2 regions of the Bacillus shivajii genome follow, and region 1 is predicted to be linked to the other one. Evidence: predicted binding sites of a transcription regulator. Region 1 holds the regulator's gene; the other holds the start of a gene.
What was found. The regulator LexA, encoded in region 1, represses DNA repair genes until DNA is damaged. The targets are predictions, from matches to a motif close to CGAACATATGTTCG.

Region 1 (3,430 bases):
CCAGAGCCTGAATTTTTCCTCTTTAAAAATGATGAGAGAGGCGAACCAACACTTGAATTAAATGATAAAGGTGGATATTTCGACTTAGCTCCAACGGATTTAGGTGAAAATTGCCGCCGTGATATCGTGTTAGAACTTGAAGATATGGGCTTTGAAATTGAAGCATCTCACCACGAAGTTGCGCCAGGTCAACACGAAATTGACTTTAAATATGCTGATGCAATAACTACGTGTGACAACATCCAAACGTTTAAGCTCGTTGTAAAGACGATCGCAAGAAAGCACGGTCTTCACGCAACATTCATGCCTAAACCACTATTTGGAGTGAACGGAAGCGGGATGCATGCGAATATGTCACTTTTCCGCAGTAAAAAAGAAAATGCTTTCTTTGACGCGGATACACCAACGCAATTAAGTGAAACGGCGATGCAATTTTTAGCTGGTACACTAAAGCATGCAGATGCTTACACAGCCATCACAAACCCTACAGTGAACTCTTATAAGCGTTTAGTTCCTGGATATGAAGCGCCATGTTATATCGCTTGGTCAATGAGAAATCGTTCTCCATTAGTACGCATTCCATCTTCAAGAGGAATTAGTACGCGTATTGAAGTACGTAGTCCAGACCCAGCAGCAAACCCATACTTAGCAATGGCAGCTTTACTTGCAGCCGGTCTTGATGGAATTCGTAACGAAATGACACCACCATCTGAAACTGATGGTAACATTTATGCAATGGATGAAGAGGAAAGAGAAGCAGAAGGAATTCATGCATTGCCTGCAACATTAAAAGGTGCCATTGATGCATTGAAGAAAAATGAAGTCATTACGAAATCTCTTGGTGAACACGCACTTGAACACTTTATTGAAGCAAAAGAAATCGAGTGGGACATGTTTAGAACCCAAGTACATCCTTGGGAGAGAGAGCAGTACATGACGACTTATTAATAGCAAAAAAGTCCTTGATACGTATTCAGTATCAAGGGCTTTTTACTACTCATACATACTTAATGAATCATCAGTATCATAAATAGACTCCCATTCTTTATAAGAGAGTTGAAAATCTTTAGGGTAAGTTCCTGCTAAAAGGGTAAACGCCCCCTTATCATAGAGGATGAAATAACTTTTCTTCATGTCAACATCTTTTGATTCTTTTGATTCAAAAGATTTTATCATTTCTTCTTTCTCGTCTTCTGTAATCTCTACGTTTAATACTTTTGTTATACCTTTAGACCCATCATTTTTAACTAAAGAGTAGACTCCGTATCCATACCATTCTTTTTCTTCTGTAAACATCTCTCTTTTAGCTTCGTCGTATTTTTGTTCCCTTTGATAATAATACCCACAATGAAAACAACACAAAAATGTTTCATCAGTTTTATAATAGAAATCTTCTAATGCTGTTTTTTTACATTGTGGACATTCAACATTTGACATAATAGAGGCCATTCATCTACACTCCTTTAATTGATATAAGTTTTTTTGTAATTAAAAGGTTGAGAGTGTTAAAAAATGATCACCTACTTTCGATCAAACTTTTATTTGAAGTGATTCTTGGAAGTTCAAATTCGATTGTTTTAAAGGTGTATAGAAGGTATAAATCTAAGGGGATTTTTAGAAGTAATTAAAAATGATGGCAAAAAGGTAGAAAAATAACATGAAATTATATTTATATTAACAATTCAGAGGTTAGAAAACAAGTGTTCGGGTATGTTGTTGATTTATGTAACTAATATTTAAACAGTGGAGAATTGACCAATTTAATAGGTGGCTTTATCTTATTGTGATTTTGTGATTTTTTAGTCACACAAAAAACCACCCATTTGGGTGGTTTTTAATGAATCGTCCGGAATACTCCAACAACTTTTCCTAATATATGAACATTTCTTAAGATGATCGGTTCAAGTGTTGCGTTCTCTGGTTGCAAGCGAACATGATCTTTTTCTTTGAAAAAGCGTTTAACAGTTGCTTCATCTTCCTCTGTCATTGCAACGACAATATCACCGTTATTAGCACTTTGTTGCTGACGTACGACGACATAATCCCCATCAAATATACCAGCTTCAATCATCGAATCTCCTTGAATCTCAAGAATAAACGAATTTTCATCGCCAACTAAATGTGCGGGCATTGGTAAATACTCTTCAATATTTTCAATAGCTGTAATCGGTGAACCGGCAGTAACTTTACCAATGACAGGAATATATAAAGAAGGTGATTCGGATACTCGTGATGGTTCATCTTCCATTCCTATAACTTCAATAGCTCGAGGCTTTGTTGGGTCGCGGCGAATATATCCTTTCTTTTCTAATCGAGACAGGTGTCCATGTACAGTTGAACTGGAAGCGAGTCCGACTGCTTCACCTATTTCCCTAACAGATGGTGGGTACCCTTTTTCTTTTACTTTGTCTTTTATAAAAGCAAGTATATCTTGTTGCCTTTTTGATAGTTTTGTCATTGAATGCACCTCGTTTATTGATTGATTTTATGCGGTGTTCTACGTAAGTTCAAAATAGTTCACAAAATAAATTGACTAGCTCATTTACATCAAAATCTGAATAATTATTTCAGGAACATTATACCATGGCTAAAAAAAAGGTGCAAACATCCGTTCTCTTTTTGTGTTGACACGAACAGATGTTCTTGATAGTATGTATACGAACAAACATTCGTTTAAAGTGGAGTGAGTAATATGGTAAAGTTAAAAAGTTTTAAAAGAGGAATCGATTGTTCGATATTTGTTTTATTTTTAGCGATGGGTTTATTTATATGGACAACTGCAACGGCATCGGAACTTCCTGATGATCAACGTCTATTAACAGAAGAGTGGGTTGTTGAAGAGGGGCAATCTTTATGGACGATTGCCTCAGTACAAGCTGACAATGTAGATATGCCTGTTCAGTCTGTTATTTTATGGATACAAGAAAAAAATGAATTAAATGATTCTAATATATACCCAGGTCAAAAACTTACTATTCCTGTAGATTTGGAGGGTTATGTAACAGAATGAAGCTTCGTGCAATTATCTATACAAGAGTAAGTACAGAAAAAGAAACTCAAGAGACATCCCTTAAAAGGCAGCAAGAGGAATTATTAAAAGGGGCCGATGAATGGGGGATGAAGGTCGTTGACGTTGTAGAAGAAAAAGCAAGTGGCTATGATGTAGACAGAGATGGTTTTTTGAATATGCTTACAACATTTAAAGAAGGCAAAGCAAACGCTTTACTCATCCAAGACGATACTAGGCTTGGCCGTGGTAATGCAAAAGTAGCATTAATACATCAGTTAAATAAATTAGGGATTCGTATCTATACAATGGAGGATATGGGGACAATGGTTCTTTCTGAAACAGATACAATGATATTAGATATTGTTTCAATCGTAGAAGAGTATCAAAGGAAGCTTCATAACCTTAAAATTAAAAGAGGCA
Region 2 (3,430 bases), 880 kb from region 1:
TGCGACGAGTAATCGCAGGAGCAATCTTTTAGAAAACAACCATTTTAATAAACAATTCACCCAAGGTAACTATCAAATTTCAGTAAACCATCATTTAAAATAATTTTTAGGAGTGATCAAAATGAATCGAGATCGTGGTGTGATTAAGTGGACATCGATGATGCTTCCTGAACATGTCAAACGATTAAAAGAGTTAACAGAGCAACAAGAAAAAAAGGAAAAACCGGCATTAGATGAACAAGTTTTCGAAGAATGGAGTCGAGTCCTTGGAAAAGCTTATTATGAAAACCATTCAATTAAGCTCACATTATTTGGAGATGGCGATGAAATATTTATTGAAGGAGAAGTTCTTCGCATTGATCAAACGGCAAATAAATTAGTACTTCAAACAAGGGAGGGCAAAGAAAGAGTATCCTTCTCTGATATCATTGACCTTTCAGTGATTGCATAATTTTTAAGGAGAACGGGGCAGACCCCGTTCTCCTCTTTATGCTTTATGGCCTCCGACAAGTGTATTTCGGTGACGGGCAGTTCCTCCTTGTGCATAAGAAACACCTCGTAATAATGCGTTTGACCCATGCTTTCGTCTAATTTCATCCATCGCATAGCCGAGTTCTCGTTGCTTCGGACGAGCTGTATCCAGCAAATTTAACTGGATCGAGTCATCATCACAAATGTTTGCTAAAGCAACGGAAACACGCCGTACCGTGCTACCATCATAATTCTTTGCGAATATTTTTAAACATACGTCGTACATCTCCATCGTTATATTCGTTGGTTCTGCTACCGTCATTTGACGATGAAACCCTCCACTTGTAGCATCTTTACTATAACCGACACCGAGACAAACCGTCTGCCCAGCCCTACGTTCTTCACGCGCACGCGCTGCCACTTCTTCACACATTTCTAAAATAACACGCTTTACTTCTATTGGATCATTATAATCTCTCATTAATATTTGGCTTTTTCCGTAACTAATTTGCCCGTTCAAAATCGGTGCCCCGAGCTCGGAAAGATCAACACCCCAAGCATGGTAATAAAGTTGGTTGCCCATCACGCCAAATGCTTTTTCTAATTTAGGTAATGAATAAGCGGCAAGCTGCTCGACTGAAAAGATCCCCATATGATTAAGTCTTCTCTCCACTCTCGAACCAATCCCCCACATTTTTTGCAGAGGCGAGATCGGCCAAAGTTTTTTCTCGACATCATCATACGTCCACTTCGCAATTCCGCGCTTTTTTGCCTCAATATCTAAACATACTTTTGACATGAGCATGTTCGGACCAATCCCGATTGCACATGAAAGCCCAAATCGCTTATATAAGTCATCGCGAATTTTTTCAGCTAGTTCCCAATCACTCCCCCACAACCGCTCGGTACCACGAATGTCAAGAAAGCTTTCGTCCACACTGTACGTATGGATCGCCTCCATCGGGACATATTGATAAAACAGTTCTGTCACTTGCACTGAAATATTTAAATACGTCGCCATCGTTGCGTTAACGAGTTGAATTCGTGAATCTTTCGGCACTTCAAAAAGCCTGTTTCCGGTTTTAATCCCGAAGTCTCTTTTTAAAGCCGGTGTCGCGGCTAAAATAACACTTCCTTCCCGCTCTGTGTCCCCTACAACCGCTAAATGACATGTTAAAGGATCAAGCCCGAGCGCGACTGCCGCACAACTTGCGTAAAAACTTTTCATATCAATACACATAATCGTCCGCTTTGGTAGTGAATCGTACGCAATATCCATGTTCTCACTCCTTGTAAAAGAACATATGTTCGTGTTCTATTTTTTATTATATGCAATGACCATTTTTATATCAACTGGAAAAATGCCCCGCCCTTTTTTTAAGCCCACTGAAAAAGTCATGATGTCCGTCCAAAAAATCCTTTTATCAAGTGGTTTTTCAGCGGCCTCAACTTTTTAACATCATTATTTGTCAAATAATGAAAAAAGCTTAGAGAAATGTTTATCTTGTAAACATCAGCCTCTAAGCTTGTGTAAAAAATGATTTTTATTTGTGACTTCCCTAGCTTTTCGCCCCATTTAAAAATTTATTGAAATGTTTTGCTGCAAAAAGCAGGCCTATAATCGCAACGATAAGTAATACGGCTATTGATGCCCCAATATCTGTTACACCTGCGCCGCGAAGCATAATATCTTGAAATCCTGCTTGTGCCCAATATTGTGGAACAAATAAAGCGATTCGTTGCATGAGTTCTGGTAAAAACTCGATCGGAACCCAAAGGCCACCTAGCATTGCGCCACCTAAAGCTAACACTTGTGTAATTGCAATCCCAAAGTTTTCACTTTTCGCAAAAAGTGCGATGGCAAGGCCTAAACCAGTTGTTGTGAGTGATAGAACGATCGATAAAATGAAAATCGCAAATAAATTACCGAGATAAAGATCGTAAACAAGGTAACCAAAGCCAAGTAACACCCAAACTTGTACAAAGACGATAATGATAAAAGGGACCCACTTTCCTAATAAATATTGGTACTTATTTAATGGTGTGCTTGCTAGCCTCGCTAGCATTCCGCCTTCTCGATCTTTCAAAAATGAGTTGACCATTGAAATGATGATGAAAAAGGTGAACATAACCGTATAACCTGGTACGATTTGCGTAATCGCATTTTGTTCCTCAGACTGCTGAGCGACTTCATTAATAGAGAATGGTGGCTCTAATAACGCCGTTAACTCTTCTTCGTTTGAAACTCGCTCTCTTAATATCTGTTCCACTTTTTCTTGTTGAAAAGAATAAGCGATGTTTTCAACAAGGTTTTGAACCGGACGAACCGAGTCTTGTTTTAGTGAATCGAAATGAAAGTCAATGGCATTTTGTTTCCCTTCATAAAGGCGGTTTTCAAATCCTTCTGGGATGATAATAAGGGTAGATATATTACCGCCCTCCAACTCCTCTATAGCCGCTTGTTCACTTGACTTCTCGATCAGATCAAAAACTTCTGCTTCCTCGATAATCATAAGAAATTGTTCTGACATTTCTGTTGCATCTTCATTGATATAATGGACGGTAAAAGTGACCTCATCAACCGCACCGAAAATGAACGAGAATAAGACGATGAAAAGAATCGGCATCCCAAGTAACCAAAAGAAAAAGCCTTTATCTGTCAATTGTTTTTTCAATTCTGTTTTGATCATACTAAAAATCATCGCACTGTACCTCTCAATCCCTTAAAGATGATCCTGTCAGTGACAGGAAGATATCTTCTAAACTTTGTTTCGTAATCTCAAGACGCTCGACTTGCGCTTCTTTTTTTAAAAGCAGGTCTGCGATATCATCGATCACCTGTAAGGGTTCATTCGTATCAATTTTATATCCTTCTTTCACATCGGAAACTTCGCCGAACTGTTTTAAATCTTCTTTTTTTACACCTGTTCCTTGAACAAATATAGAAGGCGTTGCATAC

Region 2: LGQ02_RS07895 (Y-family DNA polymerase) is a predicted target of LexA. The motif match lies at 1,769-1,782, and genes of this name have one in related genera.

What each region holds. Positions count from the first base shown of each region.
Region 1 covers NZ_CP084703.1:2,500,223-2,503,652, reverse strand. The annotation lists gene glnA (type I glutamate--ammonia ligase) at 1-948, shown strand, start outside; gene LGQ02_RS12240 (hypothetical protein) at 994-1,449, opposite strand; gene lexA (transcriptional repressor LexA) at 1,835-2,458, opposite strand; gene yneA (cell division suppressor protein YneA) at 2,693-3,010, shown strand; gene LGQ02_RS12225 (YneB family resolvase-like protein) at 3,007-3,430, shown strand, end outside.
Region 2 covers NZ_CP084703.1:1,620,385-1,623,814, reverse strand. The annotation lists gene LGQ02_RS07900 (YolD-like family protein) at 122-451, shown strand; gene LGQ02_RS07895 (Y-family DNA polymerase) at 488-1,750, opposite strand; gene LGQ02_RS07890 (ABC transporter permease) at 2,031-3,173, opposite strand; gene LGQ02_RS07885 (ABC transporter ATP-binding protein) at 3,187-3,430, opposite strand, start outside.